DNA from 3 places in the Streptomyces sp. DSM 106670 genome. Region 3 is predicted to be linked to each of the others. Evidence: riboswitches for the same ligand, from Rfam matches in the RefSeq annotation. Region 3 holds a riboswitch; each other region holds the start of a gene.
What was found. A riboswitch is a leader RNA that binds a small molecule or an ion and turns the genes downstream of it on or off. The one in region 3 is predicted to bind cyclic di-AMP.
Positions count from the first base shown of each region.

Region 1: another riboswitch for cyclic di-AMP. It lies ahead of ACSMXR_RS03425 (C40 family peptidase); the one in region 3 lies ahead of ACSMXR_RS34780 (transglycosylase SLT domain-containing protein).
Region 2: another riboswitch for cyclic di-AMP. It lies ahead of ACSMXR_RS17015 (M23 family metallopeptidase); the one in region 3 lies ahead of ACSMXR_RS34780 (transglycosylase SLT domain-containing protein).

Region 1 covers NZ_CM147704.1:827,494-837,553, forward strand. The annotation lists gene ACSMXR_RS03415 (ATP-dependent Clp protease proteolytic subunit) at 47-652, shown strand; gene ACSMXR_RS03420 (hypothetical protein) at 690-1,004, shown strand; cyclic di-AMP (ydaO/yuaA leader) riboswitch at 1,385-1,549, shown strand; gene ACSMXR_RS03425 (C40 family peptidase) at 1,553-2,023, shown strand; gene ACSMXR_RS03430 (LysE family translocator) at 2,084-2,731, opposite strand; gene ACSMXR_RS03435 (LysR family transcriptional regulator) at 2,806-3,747, shown strand; gene ACSMXR_RS03440 (ATP-binding protein) at 3,813-4,244, opposite strand; gene ACSMXR_RS03445 (helix-turn-helix domain-containing protein) at 4,481-5,347, shown strand; gene ACSMXR_RS03450 (DUF397 domain-containing protein) at 5,361-5,633, shown strand; gene ACSMXR_RS03455 (8-amino-7-oxononanoate synthase) at 5,626-6,786, opposite strand; gene bioB (biotin synthase BioB) at 6,935-8,215, shown strand; gene ACSMXR_RS03465 (adenosylmethionine--8-amino-7-oxononanoate transaminase) at 8,208-9,554, shown strand; gene bioD (dethiobiotin synthase) at 9,561-10,060, shown strand, end outside.
Region 2 covers NZ_CM147704.1:3,835,690-3,845,749, forward strand. The annotation lists gene lhgO (L-2-hydroxyglutarate oxidase) at 1-294, shown strand, start outside; gene trmB (tRNA (guanosine(46)-N7)-methyltransferase TrmB) at 287-1,213, shown strand; gene ACSMXR_RS17005 (PrsW family intramembrane metalloprotease) at 1,300-2,751, shown strand; gene ACSMXR_RS17010 (aldo/keto reductase) at 2,760-3,704, opposite strand; gene ACSMXR_RS17015 (M23 family metallopeptidase) at 3,893-4,927, opposite strand; cyclic di-AMP (ydaO/yuaA leader) riboswitch at 4,940-5,091, opposite strand; gene ACSMXR_RS17020 (PP2C family protein-serine/threonine phosphatase) at 5,302-6,525, opposite strand; gene ACSMXR_RS17025 (MerR family transcriptional regulator) at 6,668-7,414, opposite strand; tRNA gene ACSMXR_RS17030 (tRNA-Met) at 7,522-7,595, opposite strand; tRNA gene ACSMXR_RS17035 (tRNA-Lys) at 7,862-7,935, opposite strand; gene ACSMXR_RS17040 (DEAD/DEAH box helicase) at 8,143-10,060, opposite strand, start outside.
Region 3 covers NZ_CM147704.1:7,856,517-7,866,576, reverse strand. The annotation lists gene ACSMXR_RS34790 (carboxymuconolactone decarboxylase family protein) at 1-6, shown strand, start outside; gene ACSMXR_RS34785 (GMC oxidoreductase) at 63-1,706, opposite strand; gene ACSMXR_RS34780 (transglycosylase SLT domain-containing protein) at 1,876-2,709, opposite strand; cyclic di-AMP (ydaO/yuaA leader) riboswitch at 2,715-2,869, opposite strand; gene ACSMXR_RS34775 (FAD-dependent oxidoreductase) at 3,354-4,745, shown strand; gene ACSMXR_RS34770 (PP2C family protein-serine/threonine phosphatase) at 4,767-7,376, opposite strand; gene ACSMXR_RS34765 (hypothetical protein) at 7,461-8,069, opposite strand; gene ACSMXR_RS34760 (helix-turn-helix domain-containing protein) at 8,325-9,878, shown strand; gene ACSMXR_RS34755 (PHP domain-containing protein) at 9,972-10,060, shown strand, end outside.

The DNA of each region.
Region 1 (10,060 bases), 7.0 Mb from region 3:
TGACGGACGGACAGACGGATGGCCGGTTCCACGAGAGAGGCACGCCATGATCCGCCCCGCCGCCCGCTACGTACTGCCCGAGTTCACCGAGCGCACCGCGACCGGGACCGGGACGCTGGACCCGTACTCCAAGCTGCTGTCCGAGCGGATCGTCTTCCTCGGGACCCCGATCGACGACACGGCGGCGGGCGACCTCGTCGCCCAGCTCATGTATCTGGAGCACGCCGATCCGGACCGGCCCCTGTCGCTCTACATCAACTCCCCCGGCGGCTCGTTCCAGGCGATGGCGGCGGTCTACGACACGATGCGGTTCCTGACCTGTGAGGTGGAGACCTTCTGCCTGGGGCAGGCGGGCTCCTACGCGGCGGCTCTGCTGGCGGCCGGGGCGAAGGGGCGGCGACATGCGCTGCCCGGCGCGCGGGTAGTCATTCAGCAGCCCGCACTGGAGGAGCCGATGCGGGGCCAGCCGTCCGACCTGGAGATCCACGCGCGCGAACTGGTGCGCACCCGCGAGATGTTCGCGGCCATGCTGGTCCGGCACACGGAGCAGACCGCGGAGCGCATCACCGCCGACATCGAGCGCGACACCATCCTCGACGCGAAGGCCGCCCTCGCCTACGGGCTGGTCGACCACGTCGTGGAGAACCGCTGACACTCCCGGCCGGCGTACGACGTGAGGTGAACCGCCGATGGAACCACCCGAGTTCCCGCCCCTGCCCGCACTGACGCGGGCCGAGGGCGAGTTCGTCGACTGCTATCTGGCCGTGCTCGACCAGGTGGGCCGGATCAATCCGGCCCACGGCGGCGACACCTACAGCGCGCTGCGGGCCGCCCAGGCCCTGGCCTCCCGGGCGGCGGCCCTGCGCGACGCCCTGGCCCTGATGCACGAGCGCGGCGAGTCGCGGATCCACGCCGCCACCCTGGCGCGGGCCCTGCGGGTCCTGGACGGGGAGCGCAGGGCCGGCCGGGTCGCGATGCCGCCGCCGGTGACTGACCCTCGGTGAACCGACGCGCCCGGCGCACCGGGAGCGCCTTACGGGAGCGGACCGGTCGACCCGCCGCACGACACGCCCGATCGCGCGATCACTTTTCCTCGCTCGTTCGGCGTAGGCGATCACCCGCGCGAGCGACGGCCCAACTTGCGTTCCGCGCGCGACCCGTACTCGAAATGTTTCGTTTCGTCGCTGGTGCGAGGGTGTGCGCCCGGCTCACGGGCGAGCGCGAATCCGACCTGTCCACCTGAATGGATCAGTGGTGAGGAGACTCACAAACCGCCGTTTCAGCTCGGAAATCCGGCACCGGGTGCGTCAAGATCCCTGGGACGACAAGCCCCCGCCACCGCGGCGGGGCGGTCCGGGCGGACGCCGAGTCCTGCCGCCGCCCGGATGACTGGTCGACAGAAGTGGATCGGCAGGAGTGGAGGACCCGAGCACAACGGGCCGACCGGGAGACCGGGAAGCCCTCGGGGTGAAGCCGCGTCGAGCGGCCGGGCAACTTCGCCAGCCCGAACCCGACAGGTCATCCTTCACAGGCGGCTGACGAAGGGTTGCGCATGTCTGCGCAGGTTCATGTCCCGTCTCTGTTCGCCCGGGTCGGCACGGCCTCGGTACTCACTCTGGCCGTGACGTCCACGATGCTGGCGCCCGGCCTGGTGAGCGACGCCGAGGCCGCCACCCACTCGACGAAGGCCCTGAAGGTCGCCGCGTCGAAGAAGGGGGCTCCCTACAAGTACGGAGCATCCGGCCCCAGTCGCTTCGACTGCTCGGGGCTGACGCTGTATTCGTTCAAGAAGGCCGGGAAGAAGCTCCCCCGCACCGCACAGCAGCAGTACAACAAGACCCGCCATATCCCCAAGTCGCAGCGCAAACGCGGCGACCTCGTCTTCTTCCATTCGGGGCGCAGCGTCTACCACGTGGGCATCTACGCCGGGGCCGGGAAGATCTGGCACTCCCCCAAATCGGGGGACGTGGTGCGACTGGCGAAAATCTGGTCCAAGAGCGTCTGGTACGGACGGGTCCGCTGACCCACCGACCGGACGCTCTTTCCGTGCGGACGCTCCTCCTCGCGGAAAGGGCGTCCGGTCTCAGCGCAACAGCGGGCCGGTGACCAGCGCGAGCCCCAGACCGGTGAGCGCCACACCGCTGCCGCCCTCGATGGCGCGGGCGGTACGCGGGCGGCGCAGCCACCGGCCCAGCCGGTCCACGAGCAGGGCGACGGCCGGAAACCAGATCAGCGCCAGCACCACCACGAGGGCCGCGAGCAGCAGGGTCCTGGGCAGCGGCGGCTGACCGTGGGGCACGAACTGCGGCAACAGGCTGAGGAAGAGGACCGGGGCCTTCGGGTTGAGCGCGTTGGTCAGGAACCCCTGGCGCAGCGCGCGCCCGAACTCCCGGGGCACGGGCCGCCCCGGCGCGTCCTCGGGCGCCGCGTCGCCGCTCCCCGGGCGGCGACGCCGGATCGCGTACAGCGCGCTGATCCCGAGGTAGAGCACGTACGCGCCGCCGAGCAGCTGGACGGTGCGGAAGAGCACCGGCATCGTCACGAGCACCGCGGCGAGTCCGGCGACCGCGAGCGCGGTGTGCACCAGCAGACCTCCGGCGACGCCGAGCGCGGTGGCCAGGCCGGCGGTGCGCGAGGCCAGGGCGTTGCGTACGACGACGGTGAAGTCGGCGCCGGGCAGCGCGACCATACCGGCGGCGACCCCCGTGAAGGCGATCAGTTGTGCGTCCATGAGGTCCACCTTGGACCTGCGGAGCCTTTAGCGTGTACTTGCAATCTTCTGGGTCTGCCTAAAGGAATGCTTTCATGTACGACCCGACACGGCTCGCGGCACTCGTGGCGGTGGCGGAGGCCGGTTCGATCACCCGGGCCGCCGCCCGCCTGGGCTACACCGCGCCCGCGCTCTCCCAGCAGCTCGCCAAGCTGGAACGGGAGGCCGGGGCGGCGCTGCTGGTGCGCCACCATCGCGGGGCGCGGCTGACGGCGGCGGGCGAGCTGCTGGCGGGCCGGGCCCGGCGGGTCCTGGACGAACTGGACCAGGCGCGGCACGAGCTGGCGCAGCTGGCCGGGCTCTCGGGCGGCAGACTGCGGGTGGGCACGTTCACGACGGCCGGGATCCATCTGCTGCCGCCGGTCCTGAGCGCGTTCCGGCGGGCTCATCCGGAGGTCGAGCTGGCCGTCGCCGACTACGAGCCGCCCGGCGGGATCGCCGCGGTGGTCGCGGGCGAGGTGGACCTCGCCCTGACGCACGCCTACGAACCGGCGACGACGGGTCCCACGCCGGTGGGCGTTCTCGTCGAACCCCTGCTGGTCGAGGAGCTGGTGCTGGTCACCTCGGTGGGCCACCGGCTCGCCGAGGGCACCGGACGGCTGCCGGTCACCGAACTGGCCGGGCGTCCGCTGATCAGCAGCGCGCCCACCCATCCGCCCCGGCGCGGCGTCGAGAACGCGCTCGCCGAGGCCGGGGCGACGCCCGCGGTGGTCTGCGAGTCGCCCGGGTACGCGCTGGTGTGCGCGCTGGTCAGCGCGGGGCTCGGGGTGGCGGTGGTGCCGGAGATGGTCGCCTCGATGGCGGCGGCCCCGCTGTCGGTCCGGCGGCTGGAGCCGGCCTCGTTCCGCCGGACCATCTCGGTCGTGCACCGGGGCGAGCGGTCGACCGCCGCGGCCGCGACGCTGCTCGCACTGCTGCGCAGCGGATTCGGCCGGGGAAGCACGGCCCAGGCGGCGAACCGGCCCCCGCAGGGCTGATCAGCCCTGGACCTGCCCCCGCCGCCGGCTCTGCGGGGCGGGGGCGGCCCCGGGCTGCTCCGGGATCAGCCCTGGACCGGGACGACCCACGGGAGTGCGATCCAGACCGTCTTGCCGCCCTCGGCGGTCGGGGTGACCTGGAGCCGTCCGCCGCGCTCCTTGGCCAGCGCCCGGATGATGACCATGCCCCGGCCGTTGTCCTGCCGTACCGCGGCGGGCAGTCGCTGGGGCCAGCGAGGGTGACTGTCCGTGACGCCGACGTACAGCTCCTCGTCGCGTTCGAGGCGCAGATCCACGGTGAAGGTGGGCGACTGGCCGAAGGTGTGCTGGACGGCGTTGGTGGCCAGCTCCGAGATGATCAGCCGGATGGTGTCGGCGAACTCGGTGTCGTCGGGCAGGCCCCATTCGGCCAGGGTCCTGGCGACATATCTGCGGGCCGAGGAGACCGAGGCCGGATCGCTCGGCAGAGTGACGGTTGCTTCCTGATGGTCTGCCATGGCGACGCCGTCCCTTTCCCGCCCCGGCCGACCGGCGGTCGGCCAGGATTGTGCTTCGCGCCAGACTGCCATTGATGCAGCTCCCTGTAACGGCGTTCGGCCAAGATATGCATATATCTGTCGCTCGAAGCGGTGAATTCAGGACCCGCACGGCGTGGACGGACGGCACACTGGCCCCTCTGCGGGCCGCTCCGGCGACGGACCGGCCCTTCCCGACAGCAGAGAAGGAGACCGGCATGCTGCACGGCCCCGTCGTCCGGCGGCGCAAGCTCGGTGAGGAGCTGCGGAGCCTGCGCCACGCCTCCGGGCTGACCAGCCGGGACGCGGCGCGGCTGCTCGGCTGGCACCAGTCGAAGGTGAGCCGTATCGAAACGGGCGCGAGCGGGGTGACGCCTGCCGATGTGTCGCGGCTGCTGGACGTCTACGCGGTGCGCGACACCCAGTTGCGCTCGCTGCTCGAAGTCCTCGCGGGGTCGGCGGGCGGCGGCGGTTCGGGCTGGTGGCACGCCTACCGGGGGCTGATCCCACCGCAGTACCGCGACTTCATCAGCCTGGAGTCGCAGGCCAGTACGGTCCGCACCCTGGAGACCTCGGTGGTGCCGGGACTGCTCCAGACCGCCGGGTACGCCCGGGCCGTGACCCGCGCCTCCTTGGACGGGTTACCGGACGGCCGGCTCGACTCCCTGGTCGAGGTCCGGCTGACCCGTCAGCGGGTGCTGCGCGCGAGCCCGCCGCTGCGGTTCACCGCCGTGCTGGACGAGGCGGTGCTCCATCGCGAGGTGGGCGGTCCCGAGGTGATGCGGGATCAGTTGCATCATCTGATCCAGGTGTCCCAACTGCCGCATGTGCAGCTCCAGTTGCTGCCGTTCTCGGTCGGCGGGTACATCGGGCTCACCGGCCCTTTCGTTATTTTCTCCTTTCCGAACATTTCTGATCTGGACGTGGTCGTTCTTGACCACTTGACGAGTAGCCTCTATCTGGAGCGAAGAGAAGACCTGGAGGCGTACAGCTCGGCCTTCCGCACCTTGCAGGCTCACGCGTTGTCGCCCGAGCGGTCGCAGGACCTCATCACCGAGATCAGACGCAGCTTCAGACGCAGCTAAGGGGGCCGCCGCCATGTCGGACCGACTCGCACCGCCCGTTGCACCGCCGCCGTCGTCGTCCGTGAGTCCGCCCGCCGCACCGTGGCGGCGCAGCAGCCGCTCGACCGGGATGAACAACTGCGTGGAGACCGCGCGGCTCGGCGACGCGCTCCTCGCCGTACGGGATTCGAAGGACGTGGACCGGCCGCCACTGCGTTTCTCGGCGGCGGCCTGGACCACGTTCGTGACCGGACTCGCCCCGGACGGATCCGGGCCGGACGGAACCGGTCCACGGCACGTCAGCTGAGGTCCGCGGCCGCCTGCCGGGGGGCGGTGGCGACGATCGTGGCCACCGCGGTCGTGATCTGCTCCTCGGTCAGGTCGGCGCGCGCGGTCAGCCGCAGCCGGGAGACGCCGTCCGGAACCGACGGCGGGCGGAAGCAGCCGACCGCCATCCCGGCCGCACGGCAGTCGGCCGCCCAGCGCACCGCCGCGTCCGCCGAGGGCGCGCGGACGGAGACGACGGCCGCGTCGGGCCGGACCGCGGTCAGCCCGGCGGCGGTGAGCTTCCCGTACAGCGAGGCGGCGACCTCCCGGGCGCGGGCCGCCCGTTCGGGCTCCCGGCGCAGCACTCCGAGGGCGCCGAGCGCGCCGCCGGCCGCCGCCGGGGCGAGTCCGGTGTCGAAGATGAACGTACGGGCCGTGTTGACGAGGTGCTCGATGACCCGGGCGGGCCCCAGGACCGCTCCGCCCTGGCTGCCCAGGGACTTGGACAGGGTGAGGGTCGCCACGGTCCCCTCGCCGCCCGCCAGTCCGGCCGCCGCGAGTGCTCCGCGGCCGCCGTCGCCCAGGACGCCGAGACCATGGGCGTCGTCGACCAGCAGGGCGGCGTTCGCGGAGCGGCAGACCTCGGCCAGCGCGGGAAGCGGGGCGGCGTCGCCGTCGACGGAGAAGACCGAGTCGGTGACGGCGAGGGCCCGCCCGTCGTGCGCCCCGAGCGCCTTGGCGACCGCGTCCGGGTCGGCGTGCGGCACAACGGCGGTCTCGGCACGGGAGAGCCGGCAGCCGTCCACGATCGAGGCGTGGTTGCCCGCGTCGGAGACGATGAGGGAGCCGCGCCCGGACAGCGCGGTCAACGCGGCCAGGTTGGCCGCGTACCCGGAGGAGAGCACGAGGGCCGCCTCGAACCCGCAGAACGCGGCCAGCTCCCGTTCGAGTTCGGCGTGCAGGGCGGTGGAGCCGGTGACCAGCCGGGATCCGGTGGCGCCCGCTCCCCAGCGGCGGGCGGCGGAGGCCGCGGCGGCGGTGACCTCCGGGTGCCGGGTGAGGCCCAGGTAGTCGTTGCTCGCGAGGTCCAGCAGCTCCGGCTCGGCGTCGCGCGGACGCAGCGTGCGTACGAGTCCGGCGTCGGCCCGCCTGCGGGCCTCGGCGTCGATCCAGTCGAACGGGGCGAAGGACATGGGGCGGGTCCCTCTCTTTGTAGGCAGCCAACAGACCCTAGCCGGGTGCGCAGCAGGTCAGGGTGTGGCAATACACACACCCTCGCCGGGGTCTCCTGTCTGGTTCCTCCTTGGCTGGAGGCGGTGCGGTAAGCAAGGATCATCTTCCATGGACCTGCTGAACACGCTGGTGGACAAGGGGCTGCGGCGCGAACTGCCGACCCGCGAAGAAGCGCTCGCCGTTCTGGCGACCTCCGACGACGAGCTGCTCGACGTGGTGACCGCCGCCGGGAAGGTGCGCCGTCAGTGGTTCGGGCGGCGCGTCAAGCTCAACTATCTGGTCAACCTGAAGTCGGGGCTCTGCCCCGAGGACTGCTCCTACTGCTCGCAGCGGCTCGGTTCGAAGGCCGGGATCCTCAAGTACACCTGGCTGAAGCCGGACGAGGCGTCCAAGGCCGCCGCCGCCGGGGTGGCGGGCGGCGCCAAGCGGGTCTGCCTGGTGGCGAGCGGGCGCGGCCCGACGGACCGGGACGTCGACCGGGTCTCGAAGACCATCGAGGCGATCAAGGAGGAGAACGAGGGCATCGAGGTCTGTGCCTGCCTCGGTCTCCTCACCGACGGACAGGCCGACCGGCTGCGTTCGGCGGGCGCCGACGCGTACAACCACAACCTCAACACGTCCGAGGAGACGTACGGGGCGATCACCACCACCCACACGTACGCGGACCGGGTGGAGACCGTGCAGCAGGCCCAGGCGGCCGGGCTCTCGGCGTGTTCCGGGCTGATCGCCGGGATGGGCGAGAGCGACAAGGACCTGGTCGACGTCGTGTTCGCGCTGCGGGACCTGGACCCGGACTCGGTGCCGGTGAACTTCCTCATCCCGTTCGAGGGCACGCCGCTCGCCAAGGAGTGGAACCTCACCCCGCAGCGCTGCCTGCGCATCCTGGCGATGGTCCGCTTCGTCTGCCCCGACGTCGAGGTGCGGCTCGCGGGCGGCCGTGAGGTGCATCTGCGCTCGATGCAGCCGCTGGCGCTCCACCTGGTCAACTCCATCTTCCTGGGCGACTACCTGACGAGCGAGGGCCAGGCCGGCCAGACCGACCTGGACATGATCGCGGACGCCGGTTTCGAGGTGGAGGGGGCGGGCACGACGACGCTGCCGCGCCACCGGGCCGACGCCCTGGCGGGCGGTTGCGGTACGCGGGACGCCTCGGCGGGATCCGGCTGCGGATCGCACGAGGCCTCCGGAGCCGGCGGCTGCGGTTCGCACGGTGGCGGGGGCTGCGGGCCGTGCGGTGGCCACGGGGAGCAGGAGCCCGCGGCCGTCGCGAACGCCGACGCCGAGGCCGACGGACCGGTCGCGCGTACGGACGCGGGCGGCGTGGCGCGTACGGATCTGGTGGCGGTGCGCCGTCGCGGTGCGGGAACGGATCTCGCGCCCAATGCCTGAGCCGTACGCCGCCGGATCCACCCCGGAGCCCGCCGCGCCGAAGCCGTACACGCCCGACGAACTGCGGGCGCTGGACCGCGCGCACGTCTGGCACCCGTACGGTCCGATGCCCGGCCGGCAGGAGCCGCTGATCGTGGAGTCGGCCTCCGGCGTACGGCTCCGGCTCGCCGAACCCGTCGAGGGCAGGCGCGAGTTGGTGGACGGCATGTCCTCCTGGTGGTCGGCGGTGCACGGTTACAACCACCCGGTCCTCAACGAGGCCGCACGCGGCCAGCTGGACCGGATGAGCCATGTGATGTTCGGCGGGCTCACCCATGAGCCCGCCGTCCGGCTGGCGACCCGGCTGGTGGAGATCACCCCCGAGCCGCTCCGGCACGTCTTCCTCGCCGACTCGGGGTCCGTCTCCGTGGAGGTCGCGGTCAAGATGTGCCTGCAGTTCTGGCGTTCGGCCGGGCGTCCGGCCAAGCGCCGGCTGCTGACCTGGCGCGGCGGCTACCACGGGGACACCTGGCAGCCGATGTCCGTGTGCGACCCGGAGGGCGGGATGCACCAGCTGTGGTCGGGCGCCCTGCCCCGGCAGGTCTTCGCCGACGCCCCGCCGGACGGCTTCGACGCCGAGCCGGACGCCGCCTATGTGACGCACCTGCGGGAGCTGATCGCCGCGCACGCCCACGAGCTCGCGGCGGTCATCGTGGAGCCGGTGGTGCAGGGGGCCGGCGGGATGCGGTTCCACTCCCCCGCCTATCTGCGGGTGCTGCGCGAGGCGTGCGACGAGCACGACGTCCTGCTGGTCCTCGACGAGATCGCGACCGGTTTCGGGCGTACGGGCACGCTGTTCGCCGCCGGGCACGCCGGGATCTCACCGGATGCCATGTGTCTCGGCAAGGCGCTGACCGGCGGTTATCTCACGCTGGCGGCGACGCTGTGCACCACCCGGGTGGCCGAGGGCATCTCCAGCGGCGAGGTGCCGGTGCTGGCGCACGGGCCGACGTTCATGGGCAATCCGCTGGCCGCGTCGGTGGCCTCGGCCTCCGTGGATCTGCTGCTCGGGCAGGACTGGGAGGGCGAGGTGGCGCGGATCGGCGCGGGCCTGCGCTCCGGGCTCGCCGCCGCCTCCGGCATCGCCGGGGTGGTGGACGTGCGCGTCCTGGGCGCGATCGGGGTCGTCCAGCTCGACCACGAGGTGGACATAGTGGCGGCGACCCGGGCGGCCGTGCGCGAGGGCGTATGGCTGCGGCCGTTCCGCGACCTCGTCTACACGATGCCGCCGTACGTCACGGGCGACGAGGACGTGGCACGGATCTGCAGGGCCGTGTGCGCCGCGGCACGGGAGGGCTGAGCCGATATGTCGATGATTCTGGTGGTGTCCGGTACGGGCACGGAGATCGGCAAGACCGTGGTGACCGCCGCGGTGGCGGCCGCCGCGCGGGGCCGCCGGGTCGCGGTGCTCAAGCCCGCGCAGACCGGGCTCGCGCCCGGGGAGCCGGGCGACGCGGCCGAGGTGGCGCGCCTGGCGGGCAGCCATGTCACCGCTGTCGAACTGGCCCGGTTCCCCGAGCCGTTGGCCCCGGCCACGGCCGCCCGGCGGGCGGGACTCGTGCCCGTACGTCCGTTCGAGGTGGCCGAGGCGGCGGAGAAGCTGGCCACCGAGCACGACCTGGTGCTGGTGGAGGGTGCGGGCGGGCTCCTCGTACGGTTCGACGACGAGGGCGGCACGCTCGCGGACGCGGCCCGGCTGCTGTCCGCGCCGGTGCTGGTGGTGGCCCCCGCGGGCCTGGGCACGCTGAACGCCACCACGCTGACCGCCGAGGCGCTGCGGAACCGGGGGCTGAGCTGCCGGGGCGT
Region 2 (10,060 bases), 4.0 Mb from region 3:
CTGTCCCGGTCCGCGTTCACCCGGGCCGTCCAGCGGCTGCTGCCCGCCGTCACCGAGGACGATCTGCGCCCGTCGCCCGCCGGGGTCCGGGCCCAGGCGGTGCTGAAGGACGGCACGCTGGTCGACGACTTCCTGATCCGCGAGGCCCCGCACACCGTGCATGTGCTCAACGCCCCGTCGCCGGCCGCGACGGCGTGCCTGCCCATCGGACGGGAGGTGGCGCGGCTCGCGCTGCGCCGGGCTCGGGAGACGGGGTGGAGGCCGCCCGCCGTAGAATCCGGTCATTGTGTCTGAGCAGCCCTTGAACCCCACGCCCGCCGGATCCCCCAACGCGACGCCGGCCGATACGACGCCGGCCGCCCCCGCGCGGACCGGCTCCACGGCGGCCGACGCGCACGCCGACGCGCACGCCGACGCTCTCGCCGACGCCTCCGCCGACGAAGCCGCCGCGCTGCGGGCCGCCTCCTTCGAGCGCGCGCGCCGGCTGCGCATGGAGCCCCGCTTCCCCGGCGGCCCCGCCGCCGACCCGGCCGGCTCGCACCACGAGCGCCGGATCCGCAGCTTCCAGCCGCGCCGCAGCCGGGTCACCACCGGCCAGCAGGAGTCCCTGGAGCGGCTGTGGCCGAAGTGGGGCCTGGACATCGACGGCAAGCGGGTCCTGGACCTGACCGAGCTGTTCGACGGGCTGCCCGTCGTCCTGGAGATCGGCTTCGGCATGGGCGAGGCCACCGCGCAGATGGCCGCCGACGACCCGGGCACCGGCATCCTCGCGGTCGACGTCCACACCCCCGGCCAGGGCAATCTGCTGGGCCTCGCGGACAGGGCGGGCTCGACCAACGTACGGGTGGCCAACGGCGACGCGGTCATCCTGCTGCGCGAGATGCTGGCCCCCGAGTCCCTCGACGGTCTGCGGGTCTACTTCCCCGACCCGTGGCCCAAGGCCCGCCACCACAAACGGCGGCTGATCCAGCCCGACTTCCTCGACCTCGTCGCCCCGGTCCTCAAGCCCGGCGCGATCGTCCACTGCGCGACCGACTGGGAGCCGTACGCCGAGCAGATGCTGGAGGTGCTCACCGCGCACCCCCGCTTCGCGAACACCGCGGCCGACGGCGGCTACGCCCCGCGCCCCGCGTTCCGGCCGCTCACCCGCTTCGAGGGGCAGGGCCTGGACAAGGGGCACATCGTCCACGACCTGCTGTTCGCCCGCGTCTGACACACGGCGGGGCACGACGGCGTACGGCCATGTCCTGGCCGGATGCGCCGTCGCCGGGTGTCGGTGCTCCTCGTTAGGGTCGAGAGGTGTCCGACCCTTCCGTGCGGTATCAGCAGGCGCGGCCCGCCGTCCCGGTCCTCCACGAGCAGCGGCTCGACGAGGTCCTGGGCGCCGCGCCGGAGCGTGGCCAGTGGCGTTACCGGCCGCGCCGCGTCGGCATGGTGTGGCGCAGCAAGGTGTTCCGCGCCGGCGCCGTGATCGTGGCGCTCGTGCTGTGCGGGCTGGTGATCCTGGCCCTCGTCCGCGAACAGACCGGACCGGAGGGGTTCCTCGTCGGTCTCGGCCTGGCGGTGCTGCCGGTGCCGCTCCTGATGGCCGCCTTCCGCTGGCTGGACCGGGTCGAGCCGGGCCCCTGGCGGAATCTGATCTTCTCCTTCGCCTGGGGCGCGTGCGCCGCCGCGCTCGTCGCGATCATCGCCAACTCCTTCGCGACGCGCTGGATAGCCACCGCGACGGCCGATCCGGCGGGCGCCGACACCCTGGGGGCGACGGTGATCGCCCCGGTCGTCGAGGAAAGCGCGAAGGCGGCGGCCGTGCTGCTGATCTTCCTGTTCCGCAGACGGGAGTTCGGCGGGGTGGTGGACGGGATCGTCGTCGCCGGGTTCACCGCGACGGGTTTCGCGTTCACCGAGAACATCCTCTATCTGGGCAACGCCTTCGGCGAGGACCAGCAGCTGGGCAGCTCCGGGTTCGCCTCGGTGACGGCGGGGACGTTCTTCGTACGGATCGTGATGTCGCCGTTCGCGCACCCCCTGTTCACGGTCCTCACCGGCCTCGGCTTCGGCTTCGCGGCCGTCAGCGCCCGCCGCCACCGGGTCCGCCGGATCGCCCTGCCGGTGCTGGGCCTGCTGCTGGCGATGGGGCTGCACGCCCTGTGGAACGGCTCGTCGGCCTTCGGCCCGTACGGCTTCTACGCGGTGTACGGCATCGTCATGGTCCCGGCGTTCGGCCTGGTGACCTGGCTGGCGATCTGGTCACGCCAGCGCGAGCTGCGCACCCTGGCGGCCGAGCTGCCCGCGTACGCCGCGGCCGGCTGGCTCACCCCCGCCGAGCCGACGGCGCTCTCCTCCATGCGGGCTCGGGGCATGGCCCGCGACCTGGCCCGCCACTGGCAGCAGGACCGCACCCGGGGCCGGGCGGCGGCCCGCGCGGTCGCGGAGTACGAGTCGTTCGCCACCTCCCTGGCCGGCCTGCGCCGCCGGGCCCGCCACGGCGCGGTGGGCCCGGACTTCGGCGCCCGCGAGCGGGAGCTGCTGCACCACCTCTGGCAGCGCCGCGACATCGCCGCCCCGGCCCTCACCCACGCGGCCCACCTCACACACCGCCCGAACGTCCACCACCACCGCCATCCGCCGACGCCGTACGGAAACGGGTACGGGTACGGGCAGGGACCGGGTTACAGACACGGCTACAGCGGCCCGGCCCCCCAGCCGTACGGCAGCGCACCGCCCACCACCCACCGACGCCCGTCGCAGTAGCGGTTCCGTCAGGCCGACGCCTCCGTGAGCAGCGCGACCTCCCGGTCCGTCAGCTGCAGGTCGGCGACCGCGACCAGGGCGGGGAGCTGTTCGACCGTACGGGCGGAGGCGATCGGGGCGGCGACGGTCGGCTGTGCGGCGAGCCAGGCGAGGGCGACCGTCGCGATCTCCGCGTTCCGTTCCCCGGCGACCTGGTCGAGGGCGGCCAGCACCCTGCGGCCCTGCACCGACTCCAGGTGGCCGCCCGCCTTCGCGGACCGGGCGCTCTCCACGGTCGTACCGGGGCGGTACTTGCCGGTGAGGAAGCCGGAGGCGAGCGCGTAGTACGGGACGGCGGCGAGGCCGGCGGCGGCCGCGGTGTCCTGGAGCTCGCCCTCGTAGGTGTCGCGGGAGACCAGGTTGTAGTGCGGCTGGAGCGCGACGTACCGGGCGAGGCCCTCGCGCTCGGAGAAGTCGAGGGAGGCCCGCAGCCGCGCGGGGCTGATGTTGGAGGCGGCGATGTGGCGCACCTTGCCGTCCTTCACCAGCTGGTCGAGGGCGGTGATGATCTCCTCGACCGGGACGGTCTCGTCGTCGAAGTGCGTGTAGTAGAGGTCGATGTGGTCGGTGCCGAGCCGGCGCAGCGAGGCCTCGGCCGCGCCCTTGACGGTGCCGGCGGACAGACCCCGGAAATCGGGGTGGGCGCCGGCCTTGGTGGCGACGACGACGTCGGACCGGTTGCCTCGGGAGGCGAGCCACCTGCCGATGACGGTCTCCGACTCGCCGCCCCGGTTGCCCTCGACCCAGGAGGAGTAGGCGTCGGCGGTGTCGATGAAGTTGCCGCCGGCCGCGACGTACGCGTCCAGGACCGCGAAGGACTGCTCCTCGTCCGCCGTCCAGCCGAAGACGTTGCCGCCGAGGGCGAGGGGGAAGACCTGGAGGCCGGAGGTGCCGAGAGTGCGCGCAGAAGTCATGTGAGGGTTCAACAGGCCGGGGCGGGGGCGGTATTCCGTCGCCGCGCGGACCGGAGCGTACCGGCCGGGCCGGCCGCCCCCGGACAGACCGGCAGCCCTGACGTCGGGGGGGTGTGCGTCAGGGCTGCCGGGGTTTCGGGGTGGGGTGACGACGAAGGACGTACGCCGTCAGCCGGAAGGCCCGGGTCTCAGACCGAGAGGCCCTTGCTGTTCAGCCAGGCCATCGGGTCCATCGCCGAACCGCCCGCCGTGCGGACCTCCATGTGGAGGTGCACACCGGTCACATTGCCGGTGGCGCCCATACGGCCGATGGTCTCGCCGGTGGTGACCTTCTGGCCGACCGAGACGTCGATCGAGGACTGGTGCGCGTACCAGATCTCCGTGCCGTCATCGAGCTGGAGCACCGTGCGGTAGCCGTACGAACCGGCCCAGCCGGCCGACGTGATCGTGCCGCCGTGCACGGCCTTGATCGGCGTACCGGCCGACCCGGCGAAGTCCAGACCGGTGTGCTGGCCCGAGGACCACAGGGCGCCGGACTGACCGTAGGTCGAGGTGATCGTGTACGAGGAGGTGGGCAGGGAGAAGCTGGCGGCGAGCTTCGCTAGACGCTCGGCCTCCTTCTTCTTCGCGGCCGCTTCCTCCTCGGCCTTCTTCTTCGCGGCGGCCTCGGCCTCGGCCTGGTCCTGCTGCTTCTTGGCCTCCTGCGCCGCCTTCTCGGCCGCGGCCTTCTCGGCGGCGGCCTTGGCCTCGGCGTCGGCGCTGGCCTGCTGCTGCTCGGCCTGCTGGAGGATCCGGGCGCGCAGGGCCTCGCCCGCGTCGGTGGCGCCCTCCTCGGCCTCGGCGGTGGTGAGGCCGGCGGTGGTGAGCGGCGCGGCCGCGGCGACCGGGGCGGGCTCGGCGGCGTCCGACATGAAGGACCCGACGCCGGGAAGGGACTTGGCGTCGGGGAGGTTGTCCGCGATGGAATCGGGAAGAGAGATGGAGACCGGGGCCTTGTCCTGCGCGGTGGCCATGCCACCCGCACCGACGGCCGCTATGACGCCGACCCCGAGGACGGTGGAGCTACGGGCCAGACCACGCTGCTTGGCTACGCGGTGCCTGCCGCGCACGGGCCGGATGGACTCCTCGGTGGGATTCCACTCCTCCCAGGACCGCTCCGCGTCACCGAAGGTGTCGGCACTGAAGGGTGACGGGGCCTCAGGGGCAGGCTTGTTGGACGCCACGTGGGCGCACTCCTTTCCTTCCTTCTCGCCTACCGGGTTAGCTGACGGGTTCGGAGCAGGAAGGTCTCCTACGGGCCCCTCCGTCTCTCACGAGACGCAGGCGTCCGATTCACCCCATGTAGGTGGTTCCCCGGTTCCCTTGCGGGATTCGGCGCTCGCGCGCGGTGTCGCCTCTGACGACGACTGGGACAACCGCGCTGCGTTATCGAACGTTAATAGACACCCGGGCCCGATTCCAAGCTGTTCCTGTTGATCATTAAGGGACACAGCAGGGATGTACGGGTCACAAGCGGGCGGAATCGGGCGACTTGACCGCGGCTCAGCCACACCCCTTTTTCTGACGGTGTGTCAAATGTTATGCGGAGCGGTGCCCTTCAGTTACGCACCGTGTCATCGCCCCGGCCCACGATCTTCACCGTCGTCCGGCGCACCGGCTGCCCCTCCGCCGGCCGGCCGACCGCGAGCAGCGCCATGTCGTCCGTGGTCCGCCCTCCGGTGTGCAGCCGTACGTCGTCGGTCAGCGCCGACAGCAGCTCCTCGGGGCCCGGGAAGATCCGGCCGCGCAGCCGGGCCGCCGGATCGTAGAAGACCCCGTTCGCGTCCCGGGCCTCCGACAGCCCGTCCGTGAACGCGAGGAGCGTCGCCCCGGCGGGCATCTCCCACTCGTCGGCCCGGTCCGGCCACACCCCCAGGTCCATCCCCAGCGGCAGCGCGGGCATCGAGGGCGCCAGCACCTCCAGGGCGCCGTCCGCGTGCAGGAGGATCGGCTCCGGGTGGCCGCGGTTGACGAGGCGCAGCGAGGCCGAACCGGGCGGGATCTCGGCCAGTACGGCGGTGATGAACCCCTCCATGACGTCCAGCCCGTACCGCCGCGTCCCCTCCCGGGCCAGCGCCCGCTCAAGACGCTGCGCCACGCCCTCCAGCGAGCGCTCCTGCTCGGCGGCCTCCCGGAACGCCCCGATGATCACCGCGACCGCCTCGACGGCGCCGAGCCCCTTGCCGCGTACGTCGCCGACCACCAGGCGTACGCCGTACGGGGTGTCCGCGACGGCGAACAGGTCGCCGCCCACGAACTCGTCCGCCTGCGCCGCCTCGTACCGCGCGGCCACCTGGAGCCCGCCGATCCGCTCGGCCGGCGTCGGCAGCACGGCCCGCATGGCGGTCTCCGCGATCACCCGGGCCGAGGCCAGCTGCTCGTTGCCGCGCCGCACGACGCCGTTGATGACGAGGGCCAGCGCCGCGGCGGTGAGCACGGTGATCATCTCGATGACCGGGACGACCTGGGTGGACGTCCCGTCGGAGAGCCGCATCGCGATGACGGAGATGACCGCGGCGATGCCCGTGCGGACGGTCCTGGAGCGCGAGAAGAACGGTGCGGCGATCAGCGGGGCCGCGACGAACAGCGGGACGGCGGTGAAGTTGGGCGGGGCCAGCGAGTCGAAGAGCAGCCCGCCGATGATCAGCAGGGCGGGCAGCATCCGGACGAACCGCCGGGAACCCCGGCCGCCCGGCGTCACATCGCCTCCCGGGGAGCCGAACACCGCACGGCCCACGGCGTCGATGCTCCCCGCCGTGCCGCTACGCCGTCCTTCGGCCATCCCCACCTGTGCACTCCTGCCCGGTCCACCCACGGCTGCGGACGGTACCGCGCCCCGTCCAGGCTTCCCGGAGCCGCGCCGAGCGGCGACTCCGCATCGGCCGAATAGGGGGAAGCGAACGGAGTGCCGGCCTTTCCGGGGGTCAGTCGGAGAGCCGGTGTTCCGCGTAGACCGTCAGTGCGTCCCGTACGAAGGCGGCGGTGCCGTCCCCGTAGCGATCGTAGTTCTTTCCGAAGCGCGGATCGGCGACATACATCTCACCGAGCCCGATCACGTACGCACGGCTGGGCTCCTTGGCCGAGGACAGCCAGGCGCAGTGCCGCCGGGCGATGTCCTGCGCCTCGGCCCCGTCGGCGGCGAGCCCGGCCTCCCTGGCCCGCCCCCAGTCGCGGGCGATGGCCTCGTGCTCGTCCTGGAACGCCTTCTTCTCCCGGTCCCCGAGCGAACGCCACCAGCGGTCGCCCTCCTCGTACGCGTCCCGGCCCCAGCGCTCGGTCACCTCCTGCTCGTGAGCGGTGTGGTCGAAGCCGTCGAACACCTCATCGGCCATGAGTTCCATCCCCTCCAGGGTCTTGTGGAGAGTGGTCCGCACCGAGGCGATCTGCCGCCCGATGCGCGCCTGCTCCTGTTCGAGCAGGCGCAGATGCGCCCGCAGCGCCACGGCCGTGTCCCGCTGCCCCTCCAGCACGTCCTTGATGGCGGGCAGCGAGAGCCCGAGCTCCCGCAGCAGCAGGACGCGCTGCAGCCGGACGAGGGCGTCCTGGTCGTAGTAGCGGTAGCCGTTGCTCCCGATCCGGCTCGGCGCGAGGAGACCGAGGTCCCCGTAGTGCCGGAGCGTGCGGCTCGTGGTGCCGGCCCGGCGGGCGATTTCCTGAATGGACCACTCCATGCCGGAAACGCTAGATCTTTACGCTGCGTCAAGGTCAAGCGTCCTCGGCCGGGCCCCGGAAACGACTCGGGCCCGGCACGCTGTGCGTGCCGGGCCCGGGCCTTCAGTAGCGGGGACAGGATTTGAACCTGCGACCTCTGGGTTATGAGCCCAGCGAGCTACCGAGCTGCTCCACCCCGCGTCGGTAAACCCAACTCTACGGCATCGGAGCGGCCGCTCCGACCACTTTTCCCGGGGGCCGCGTGACCCCGGTCGCATGCGCCGCCGCCGAGGCAGCCCCACCCGGACGGCGGGAAGCTCCGCCTGGACCTGCCGACCGGCCGTCAGGTCCAGGGCGTCAGGTCGGAGAAGGAGGACCGGGAACGGCAGAGGGCCTCGGCCGGCGGAAGCCGGTCGAGGCCCTTCTGACAACTCTCGGGGCGGAGGAGCCCTCCGCCCCGCGATCGGTAGGCCGTGTGGGACTCGAACCCACAACCAACGGATTAAAAGTCCGCTGCTCTGACCAATTGAGCTAACGGCCCTCGACTGATCACCCCACGAGCATAGCCCGCCCGGTCCCGGCATCCGATCCGGTATCGGTGTCGGGCCCGTCGCGGCTTCCGGAGAGCGGGCTTCCGGCTGCCCGGGACAGCAACAGGGCCCGTACGTCACCGAGTCGGTTCGGTGGCGTACGGGCCCTGCCGGTCTGTCAGGCGGACCTGCTCGGCCGGGTGTCGGCCGGGCGGGGGTCAGCCGTTGCGCTTCCAGCGCGGCTTGTCGTCGCGGCGGCCGAAGGAACCGGTGTTGGTGCCGGTGTTGGCGCCGCGGTGGTCGTCACGACGGCCGGTCGGGCGGTCGCCGCCGCCGGAGCGGAAGCCGCCGGAGGGGCGGTCGTCGCGACGGTCACGGTTGAACGGGCGGTCGCTGCCACCGGAGCGGAAGCCGCCGGAGGGGCGGTCGTCACGGCGGTCGCGGTTGAAGGACGGGCGGTCGTTGTCACGACGCTCGAACGGACGGCCACCACGGTCGTCGCGACGGTCGCCGCCACCGGAACGGAAGCCGCCGGAGGGGCGGTCGTCGCGGCGGTCGCGGTTGAAGGACGGGCGGTCGTTGTCACGACGCTCGAACGGACGGCCACCACGGTCGTCGCGACGGTCACCGCCACCGGAACGGAAGCCACCCGACGGGCGGTCGTCACGGCGCTCGCGGAACGACGGGCGGTCGTTGTCACGACGCTCGAAGGAACGGCCACCACGGTCGTCGCGACGGTCACCGCCACCGGAACGGAAGCCGCCGGAGGGGCGGTCATCGCGACGGTCGTTGCCGCGGTAGCCACCGCGGTTGTCGCGGCGCTCGTAGTTGCCCCGCTCGTCGCGACGCTGCTCGTCACGGGCGGCCGGCTGCTCGGGGACCGAGGCCGCGGCCACGAGGGCGGCCTCGGCCTCGGCGGCGACCTCGGCCACCGCGGCCTCGGGGTCGTCGCCCCGCTCGCGGGCGGCACGGGCGACCAGGCGGTCGGCCTCCTCGCGCAGCTCGACGGCGCGGCGCTGGACGCGCTCCAGCTGCTTCGTCAGGTCGGCGGCCTCGCGCTCGGCCTGCTTGGCGGCGTTGTTCGCGGAGTCGGCCTGGACCTCGGTGAGCGAACGGGCGCCGGTGATCTCGGCGACCTCCGGCTCGAAGACGCCCGCGCCCTGGACGATGTGGCGCGAGGCGTCGACGCCCGCGTCCTCCATCAGGCGGAAGATCTGGCGGCGCTGGTGCGGAAGCGCCAGCGAGACGACGACACCGGACTTGCCGGCGCGGGCGGTACGGCCCGAGCGGTGCAGGTAGTCCTTGTGGTCACCGGCCGGGTCCACGTTCAGGACCAGGTCGATGCCGTCGACGTGGATACCGCGGGCGGCGACGTCGGTCGCGACGAGCGCGTTGACGTAACCCTTCTTGAAGTCCTCCAGGACCCGCGTACGGGCGCCCTGGGTCATGCCGCCGTGCAGCGCGTCGGCCTTCACGCCCGACTCGATGAGCTGCTCGGCGATGCGGTCCGCGCCCAGCTGGGTGCGGACGAAGATGATGGTGCGGCCCTTGCGGGCGGCGATGGCGGCCGTGACCGGCGCCTTGTCCTTCGGCTTCACGACGAGGACGTGGTGCGACATGGTCGTGACGTTGCCCTGGGCGCTGTCGACCTCGTGCGTCACCGGGTTGGAGAGGTAACGCTTGACCAGCGTGCCGATCTCGTTCTCCATGGTGGCGGAGAAGAGCATCCGCTGACCGCCGGCCGGGACCTGGTCGAGCAGCTCGGTGACCTCGGGCAGGAAGCCCAGGTCCGACATCTGGTCGGCCTCGTCGAGCACGGCGACCTGGACGTCCTCCAGGGAGCAGGCGCCACGGTTGATGATGTCGCGCAGCCGGCCCGGGGTGGCGACGAGGACGTCGACACCGCGCTCCAGCGCGTAGATCTGGTTGCCCATCGACGTACCGCCGCAGACGACCTTCATCTTGAGGCCGAGCACATCGCCGTACGGCTGCAGCGCGTCCGCGACCTGCATCGCGAGCTCACGGGTCGGGGTGAGGATGACGGCGCGGGGCTTCTTCTTCTCGGTGCGTCCACCGGTCAGGGCGGCCAGGGTCGGCAGACCGAAGGAGAGCGTCTTGCCCGAGCCCGTACGGCCA
Region 3 (10,060 bases):
CACTGACGGAGTCCGGGGCCGCCGGGTTGGCACTCCCGGCCCCGGGCTCTTTCGTGGGTCGCCTACAGATCGGTCGCGATGATCCGTTCGATGTTGCGTTCGGCGAGCGCGGTGATGGTGACGAACGGGTTCACGCTGGTGTTGCCGGGGATCAGCGCGCCGTCGATGACGTACAGGCCGGGGTAGCCGTGCAGCCGGCCGTAGTTGTCGGTGGCCTTGTCCAGGACCGCACCGCCCAGCGGGTGGTAGGTGAGGTGGTCGCCCCAGATCTTGTACACACCGAAGAGGTCCGTGCGGTAGATCGTCCCCTCCTTCTGGTTGATCTTGTCGAAGATGGTCTTCGCGGCGTCGATGGACGGCTGCTTCCACGCCGTCTGCCAGTTCAGTTCGGCCTTGCCCGCCGCCGCGTTCCAGGTGAACTGCGCCCGGTTGGGGTTCTTGGTGATCGAGAGGTAGAAGGAGGCCCAGGTCTCGATGCCGGTGGGCAGCGGAGCGACTTCGGCGAACGCTCCGCCGGCGTCCCAGTTGTCGATGCCGCCGGTCGGGATGGACGACTGCACCTTCCCCGTCGGATCCCAGAGGTGGTTGGCCCGGCCGCACATGACGTTGCCGTTGTCGCCCCAGCCCTTGCCGATCTCGTTGTTGAGGAGGGGCAGAGCGCCGGTGGCCTTGAGGCCGACGAGCAGTTTGCTGGTGCCGACGCTGCCCGCGGCGAAGAACACCTTGTCCGCCGTCACGGTCTTGGTGACGGTGGTCCGGCCGCCGGTGTCCAGCTGGTCGATGAGCACGGTGTAGCCGCCGCCGGGGGCCGGGGTGACGGTGGTGACCTTGTGGAGCGGGGAGATGGTGACCCGGCCGGTGGCCCTGATCCGGTCGATGTAGGTCTTCTGGAGGGACTTCTTGCCGTAGTTGTTGCCGTAGAGGATCTCCGCGTCCAGGGCCGACCTCGGTACAGTTCCGGCCGCCTCCTGCTTCATGTAGTCCCAGTCGTACACAGCGGGCACGAAGAGGAACGGGAAGCCGGAGCGCTGCGCGTGTTTTCGGCCGACCCGGGCGTACTGGTAGCAGTCGACGGTGTCGAACCAGGCGGGATCGATGGTGGTGACGCCCAGCCCGCTGTTGGCGCGCGGGTAGTAGGTGCCGTACATCTCCTCGGCGTTCACCGTCGGGAGGATCGCGCCGAAGTTCTCCCGGCGCGGGGTGACGGCCATGCCGCCGTTGACCAGGGACCCGCCCCCGACGCCACGGCCCTGATAGACCGTGATGCCGCCGAACTCCTCGGCGTCCAGGATGCCGGTGTAGCGGTTGACGTCCTTGTCGATCGGGAAGCCGAGGAAGTTGCTCAGCGGCTGCTTGGTCCGGGTCCGCAGCCAGAAGGAGCGGTCGTCCGGTCTGGTGGTGTTGGCGAAGATCTTGCCGTCCGCGCCCGGGGTGTCCCAGGCCATGCCCATCTCGACCATGTGGACGTCCGTACCGGCCTGGGCGAGCCGGAGGGCGGCGACGGAGCCGCCGTATCCGGTGCCGATGACCAGGACCGGCACATGGGCCCCGGAGCCGATCGGCGCCGCTGCCGCCCTCCGGCTCGCCCACACCGGGGCGGTGGTCCCGGCCAGCGCCGCGACCCCCAGAAGAGAACCTGTTCCAGTGATGAATCTTCGACGCGAGACGCCCTTGGCCCCGCTGTCCTGCATGGTAGTGTCACTCATGTGACATCCCTCACTCTCGACAGAGTGCAACAGGTTCTACTGTCGATCGCGTGGTAAGTCACTAGAAACTTGGGGGTAACTTCCCGGTGCCGCCCGGCACGAGGACCGGCATGCCGAGGAGGCCCCGGACCGTGTGGTCCGGGGCCTCCTCGGGGTCGGGCGCGAAGGATCAGTAGGCGCCGAAGACGTTGTCGATCGAGCCGTAGCGGTCCGCGGCGTAGTTGCACGCGGCCGTGATGTTGGCGACCGGGTCGTAGCTGTCGGTCGAGGTGCCGGGCACGTGGTAGGCCTGGAAGGTCGGGTCGATGACCTGGAGCAGACCCTTGGACGGGGTGCCCTTGACCGCGTTGGAGTCCCAGTTGTTGATCGCGGCCGGGTTGCCCGAGGACTCGCGCATGATGTTGCGGTGGATGCCCTCGTAGGTGCCGGGGATGCCGTGCTGGGCCATGACCGCGAGCGATTCCTTGATCCAGCCGTCGAGGTCGTTGCTGTACGTGACGGCCTTCTCGGCGGCCGGAGCGACCTTCGCCACCGGGGCGATGTTCGTACGCTCCGAACGGTCGGCGCGGTCCGCCGAAGCACCGCGTGCGGTGGCGGTGGAAGCCTTGGAGGACTTGGTGTCCGACGGGGCGGCGGCCTTGTTTCCGAGCGTCAGCTTGATACCCGGGTGAATAAGATCGGGATTCTCTCCGACGATCTTCCGGTTGCCTTCGTACAGCTTCTTCCAGCCGCCGCTGACGGAATGCTCGCGAGCGATCTTGGAAAGAGTTTCGCCGGCCACCACGGAATGCTGGGCGGGCGCGGCCTTCACGGCGGAATTCGCCTGGGCGGCCACCGCGGCGGGGGCCACGGCCTGCGGCGCGGCGGTGGGGGCGGGGGCCGCGAAGGCGCTGGTGGCGCCGATCACGGGGAGCGCGAGAACGGCTCCGCCGGTGGTCACGGCGGCGAGGCCGCGACGCAGCGAGGTGGACTGGGGACGGCGGTGCTTACCCTTTGCGGGCATGGGGGTTTTCCTCTCCGGCGCCTGCGAGGTGAGCTGTCGGGTTCAGACGGGAGATGTCTGGCCGCACGGTCGTGCGACTTCACCCCAAGCCGTTCCGGTTACGGTTCGGCGACTTACCTGGGTCCCCCGCTCCTGCCGTACGTGAGTGGGTTTCGGATTCCCGGACGGCGGCAGGATTCGGCGTTCCATCCGGATTGACGGTGACCGTAGGCGAGAAACGCGGGACAGAACAAGCCCCGCATTCCGGATTCCCTTTTCTCCGCAAGATCGAATGGCGGAATTCCCGGATCGGGCCGCACCGTCACGGCGTCAACTTTCTTCGCACAGAAGGGAACCGATGCCTCCGCTTCTGCGTCCGTCCCCTCGGACGTGACGCTCACCACTCGCTTGCGGCAATGGCGAAAACCGACCCAGCCAAATGCACCAAAAAGCCTGGAAACCCCTTTACGGATAGACAGAGCAAAAGAACCAAATCGACCATATGGGCATAACGAAACGGGCCAATCGGACACTCTGGGTGGGGGCGGTCGAAGGGCCCGCGCGGCGATCGCTTACGGTGTGGGGTGGAGACTAGTAAGCCAACCCTTACCTCCGACGTACGCTGTACCTGCCCGCGTTCGCCCGCCCCGAAGGATCACCACGCCATGACACGCCCCGTCCGCGTCGCCATTGTCGGAGCCGGCCCCGCCGGTATCTACGCTGCGGACGCGCTGCTCAAATCCGAGGTCTGCCAGGACCCGGGGGTCTCGATCGACCTCTTCGAGCGCATGCCCGCGCCCTTCGGCCTGATCCGTTATGGCGTGGCCCCCGACCACCCGCGCATCAAGGGCATCGTCAAGGCCCTGCACCAGGTGCTGGACAAGCCCCAGATCCGGCTCTTCGGCAACGTCAGCTACCCGCACGACATCGGCCTGGACGACCTGCGGTCCTTCTACGACGCGGTGATCTTCTCCACCGGCGCCGAGGCCGACCGGGCGCTCGACATCCCCGGCATCCAGCTGGACGGCTCCTACGGCGCCGCCGAGTTCGTCTCCTGGTACGACGGGCACCCCGAGGTCCCGCGCACCTGGCCGCTCACCGCGGAGAAGGTCGCCGTGCTCGGCGTCGGGAACGTGGCCCTGGACGTGGCCCGGGTCCTGGCCAAGACGGCGGACGAGCTGCTGCCCACCGAGATCCCGGACAACGTGTACCAGGGCCTCAAGCAGAACAAGGCGCTGGAGGTGCATGTGTTCGGGCGGCGTGGCCCGGCGCAGGCCAAGTTCAGCCCGATGGAGCTGCGGGAGCTGGACCACTCCCCCAACATCGAGGTCATCGTCAACCCCGAGGACATCGAGTACGACGAGGGCTCCATCGCCACCCGCCGGGAGAACAAGCAGGCCAACATGGTCGCGCAGACCCTGGAGAACTGGGCGATCCGTGACGTCGGCGACCGCCCGCACAAGCTGTTCCTGCACTTCTTCGAGTCCCCGGTCGAGATCCTCGGCGAGGACGGCAAGGTCACCGCGCTGCGCACCGAGCGCACCGAGCTGGACGGCACCGGCAATGTCCGGGGCACCGGCCAGTTCACCGACTGGGACATGCAGAGCGTCTACCGCGCCGTCGGCTACTACTCCGAGGAGCTGCCCAAGCTCCCCTTCGACGTGGCCTCCGGCACCGTCCCGCACGAGGCGGGCCGGGTCATCGCCGGTGACGAGCACATGGCCTCGGTCTACGTCACGGGCTGGATCAAGCGCGGTCCGATCGGTCTGATCGGGCACACCAAGGGCGACGCCAACGAGACGGTCGCCTGCGTCCTGGAGGACCGCGCCGCCGGCCGCCTGCCCGAGCCGGCCGCGCCCGCACCGGAGGCCGTCGAGGCCTTCCTGGAGGGCCGCGGCGTCCGCTACACGACGTGGGAGGGCTGGCACAAGCTGGACGCCCACGAGCAGGCGCTGGGCGCGGCCCAGGGCCGTGAGCGGATCAAGGTCGTGGAGCGCGAGGGCATGCTGGAGGCCTCCGAGGCCTTCGTGCCGGCCGAGCGCCCCGCCGACGCCTGATCAAACGCGTCCGAACGCCTTCTAGGGGGCCGGGTCCGGGGCTGCGGAGTGCCCCGGACCCGGCCCCCGGAACGTGCGCCACAGGTCCGGTCCGAAGGTCCGCTCCGCCTGGGGCTCGCGCACCGTCGGAGTCTCGGCCCACCGGGCGGCGAGCAGCAGCGCGATGTCGTCGGGGCGGTCGGTGGCCGCTCGGGCCTCTCCGATGACCCGGTCGGCCGTCTCGGCCAGCGAGACCGCGCCGATGTGCTCGATGCCGGCGCGCAACCGCTCGATGCCCTCGTCGATGTCCGTGCCGGGGCGCTCGATCAGACCGTCCGTGAAGAGGGCGAGCATCGCGCCCGGGTCGAGCCGCATCTCCGTGACCGGGTAGGCCGCGTGCCCGTCGATCCCGAGCACGATGCCGCCGGGCAGGTCCAGCACTTCCGTCCGGCCGTCGGGCCGCCGCAGCACGGGCTGCGGATGCCCCGCCCGTACGGCGCGGGCCACGCCGGTCGCCGGGTCGAGGGCGATGTAGCAGCAGCTGGCGAACTGCCCCGGGTCCAGGTCGATGAGCAGCCGGTTGGTACCGCTGATCACTTCCTGGGGGTCGTAGTTGTTGAGGGCGAACGCCCGTACCGCACTGCGCAGTTGCCCCATCGTCGCGGCGGCGGCGACCCCGTGGCCCTGTACGTCGCCGATCACCAGGGCGAGTTCACGGCCGGTCTCGATGACGTCGTACCAGTCGCCGCCCACGTCCATGCCCTGGGTGCCGGAGAGATAGCGGCCCAGGGTGTCGACGCCGTCGACCTCCGGCAGCCGGTGCGGCAGCAGGGCGTCCTGGAGTCCGCGGGCGAGCGCCGCCTCGCTGTCGTAGCGCTGGGCCCGTTGCAGGGCCTGGGCGATGAGACCGGCCAGTGCCGTCAGGACCGTACGCTCCTCCGGGCTGAAGCCGCGCGGCCGGTCGAAGCCGAGGATGCAGGAGCCGACGGGCCGACCCGAGGCGATCAGGGGCAGGAACGCCCGCGCCCCGACGTCCGCGTCGATCGGGATGCCCGGATAGGCCTCGGCCAGGCGCTGCATGGACTCGAAGAAGATCGGGCGGCCCGTGGTCAGGGTCTCCACGCCGGGAATGCTGACGTCGAGCCCGACCCCGTCGAAACGGTCGAGGAACCCCTTCGGGAACCCCGTCTCCCAGGCCAGATGGAGATGACGCTCGTTCAGCAGGTAGATGGCCAGCTGACGGCCGCCGAACGCGGGCAGCAGCTCCTCGGTGACCACCGCGGAGACCTGACGGGCCGTGACCGCCTCGGTCAGCGCGATGGCGAGGGCCACCGGGCGGTACAGCGCGGAGGAACGGTCGGCGGTCGAGCCGATGCCCAGCCCCGGCGAGGTCACGGAGCCGGGGGTGTAGGCCGGCTGGTCCGTCGCCTGGAGGACGACGCTCACCCCGTCGTGGCCCGGGTACAGGGACACCGACAGCCAGCGTGAGGGCGGGCGCTGGGCGAGGAAGTGGACGGGCTCGTCGGCGATCAGGGCGGCCCGGTAGTGGTCCTCGTAGGCCTCGTGCCCGAACCACGGCAGGGCCCGCCACACCACATGCCCGATCAGCTCCGCCCGGGAGTGGCCGAGCAGCTCCTCGGCGAGGCCGTTGGCGTACGTGATCCGCCCCAGCCGGTCCAGGGAGAGGATGCCCCGGGGCAGCCGGTCGGCGGCCTCCGGCACGACGGGGCCCGCGCCCAGGTCGACCAGGAAGCCGGTCAGATGGCTGGAGGAGTCGTCGCCGTGCGGATGGGTCCAGCGGCCGGACAGCTCCAGCAGATGGGACCGGCCGTCGGGACCGCGCAGCCGCATCCGGCGGACGACCGGTTCGGCCGACTCCACCGTCTGCCGGGCCAGGGCCCACAGCCCGTAGACGTCCTCCGGTACCAGCTGTCCGGCGAGCGCGTCGACGGTGCCCGGGAAGGCGACGGGCGCGAACCCGAGGATCCCGCACAGGTCGTCGTCGGCGGCGACCCGCCCGGAGTGCAGATCCCAGTCGAAGCGGCCGACCCGTACCGGGGGCGCGGTGGCGGCGGGCAGTTGCACGGGAACCGGTTCCGCCTCCCATACGCAGTCGACGCCTCGCCGCTCCAGATCGGTGAGCGCGTCCCCGAGCCGGTGACCGAGGCGGTGCAGCCGGTCGCCGTCGGCGGGCGCGACGGGCTTGCCGGGGGTGGAGGCCCGCAGGACGGCCAGCACGCCCAGGCTCCCCCGGGGCCCGGTGATCGGCACCCACAGCGAACCGAACGGGAACGGCAGCCCGGCCATCAGCTGGGGGAACCGGCGCATCGCCTCCTCGGCGTCGCCGAGCAGCACCGGCCGCCCGGTGCGGTAGGCCTCGGACACCGGGAACGGGCGGTTCACGTGCATCCGCCACCAGGGGCGGAAGAGCGGGCCCGGCAGTCCGGCGAGCACCGCGAGCCGCAGCAGCCCGGAGGTCCCGCTGCGCAGGTAGACGCCGCCCGCGTAGCCGTCGCTCGACTCGACGGCGCTGACGAGGGCCTGCGCGAGGACGAGCGACAGCTCGTCGGGCGCTCGGTCACCGTCGTATCCCCCGGCCGCGGTCCCGTTTCCGGCGGGCGGGGGATGCCGGGGCGTCTCGTGCCGGGTCACACAGCCAGCATGCTCCCGATCCGGGGTACCCCGCACCTCCGGCGACCGGCCACTCCCCTGTGGCGGCCGGTCGCGGAGGCGGGATCAGTACAGCTTGGCGACGGCGGTACGGGTCGTCTTCTTGAACCCCGCCAGCGGCGCGCCGTCCAGCTCGCCCAGCTGCCCCCACTCGACGACGGTCACCGTGCGGCCGTCGCGGCCCACGGAGTAGAGCCCGATGTCGGTGGAGCCGACCTCCGGGTGGGACGTGTCGATGCTGTAGACGTGCGCGCCCTCCTCGACATTGATCCGGCCCTGGTAGAACGCCTCCCCCTCCAGGCCGGGGTCCTGCTCCTTCAGCCGGTCGAGGCAGGTCTCCAGGGCGCTGCGCAGCTCGGCGGCGAGCGTCTTGGCCTTGGCGGTGGTGGCGGCGACCGTGATGGTCTGGCGGGCGTTGGTGTCCAGCTCCGTGCGGAAGTCCCGGTGGCGGGTGCCGGCCGCCGGGGCGATCCCGGCCGTGCACACGGACCCATCCTCGGGCAGCCCCTGGCGTACCGGGTCGGCGGTCCAGGGGGTGAGGGAGGCGGGCAGCTGGCCCGCGCCGAGGAACTTCGGCGCGGGAGCCGGGGCCGCGGCGGCGGGCAGCTGGGCCAGGGCGGTGACGGCCAGGCTCGCGGCCGCGGCGGCCAGGAGTGCGGTACGGAGGGTGCGCATGGTCGGGTTCCCCGTTTCGGGTGGTGCGGTCGGTTGGTTCGTACGGCCCCGTACGGCGTCGTTCCGCTTCGTACGGGGCCCGGTGAGGAGCCGTACGGCGGTGGTACGGGAACGGGCTCCAGCCTGGGCCGCCGCCCTGGAGCCGGACAAGTACGACACGGCTTCCCGCCGGGCTGGAACCGTCCCACCCCCGGTGACGTGGGTGTTCTCGAAGGGCTGGAACGTCTGGAACGGCGGCGGGGGAGGTCGAGCGGGTTGGGTGACGCCGAGGGTGCCGCACGGGCGGCGTTGGCGGAGCGGCTGAACGCGCTGCGGGAGGGCTCGGGCCGGACGTACGCGTCGCTGGCCCGCCGCATCGGGGTCAGCGGCTCGACGCTGCACCGGTACTGCACGGGGCGGACGGTGCCCGCGGAGTTCGCCCCCGTGGAGCGTCTGGCCCGCTGGTGCGGCGCACCGGCCGAGGAACGGGAGGCGCTGCACCGGCTGTGGCTCCTGGCCGACGGGGAACGCCTCGACCGGCAGGGGGCGGTGGGGGCTGAGCCTGTGGGAGACGTGGCGGGGGCTGAGCCGGTGGAGAGCGTGGATGTGGGGGACGTGGCGGTGGGCGCGGAGCCCGTCGGCGAGGCCGCGTCCGGGGCTTCCGGGCCGACCCCCGGCTCGTCCGTGGCGCCCAGCCGGTCCGGGGCATCCGGGCCGTCCGGCGAGGCAGAGCCGTCCGATGCCGCTGGTCCGTCCGTGGTTCACGGGCCGTCCGTGGTTCCCGGGCCGTCCGCCGTCTCCGGGGAGGCCGCCGCGAAGGGGAGCGGGCCGGTCGTCCGGTGGCCGGGGCTCCGGTCGCGGCGGGCGCGTCGGTACGGGCAGGGCGTCGGCGTCCTCGCCGCCGCGGTCCTCGTCCTCGCCCTGGTCGCGGCCTTCGGCGGGACCGGCCTCCCGGGTCAGGACCGGCGGACGTCGGTGGCCCAGCAACCGGGCGGGCCCCCGGTCGACACTCCGGCGCCCTCTCCGTCCGGCTCCCGCACGCCCGGGAAACCGCGGGCCACACCGAGCGTGACGCCGGGCGGAACGCCGTCCGGCAGCCCCCGGCCGACCGTGCCGCCCGGCGTCGGGCCGCGCAGCGAGGCGCTCCCCGGACCGTCCGGTCCCTCGCCGGGTCCGGAGGCCGGGCGGGCGCCGTTCACCTGGACCGGTGACGACCACGTCTGGAAGAACGGCTGCGACCACTCCTACCTCCTAGACCGCGCGCCCGCCGCCGTACCGCCGCCCCCGATGCAGGCCGACGCGTCGTCCTGGGCGGGAGCGCTCGGCGCGGTGCACGCGGGTGAGACCGGTGTCCGGATCACCCTGCAGGGCCGGGACGAGCGGGCCGTGGTGCTGGAGTCCCTGCGGATCCGGGTCGTGGAGCGCCGGGCGGCGGCGAAGGGCCGGGTCTTCCGGATGAGCTCCGGCTGCGGCGGGTCCCTCACGCCGAGGATGTTCGACGTCGATCTCGATGTACCCCGCCCCGTCGCCCGCTCGGTCGCGGGCAACGACTCCGGCGAGCCCATCGAGGCGCTCGCCTTCCCGTACAGCGTCTCGGCCACCGACCCCGAGGTCCTCCTGATCACCGGTCGTACGGTCGGCTGCGACTGCGCCTGGATCGGGGAGCTGACCTGGAGCAGCGGCGGCCGGTCCGGCACGGTGCGCATCGACGACGACGGGCGGCCGTTCCGTACGAGCGGGGTGCGGGGGCTGCCCGTCCTGGACTACGACACGGCCACCGGCCGCTGGGTGCCGGCGGAGGGCGCCGACGAGGAGGAGGCCGCGTCCTGAAAGGCGTACGGGGGCGGTTGCGCCCATGCTGGTGGGGCGGGCGGCGCGCCCGGCGGACCGGAGCCGGCCGCGGACGCCCCGGTGGAGGTGCCGATGGATCCCGTCACCGCCCTGCGGCGGATCGCCTTCCTGCTGGAACGTTCGCAGGCCGCCACCTATCGGGTGAAGGCCTTCCGTACGGC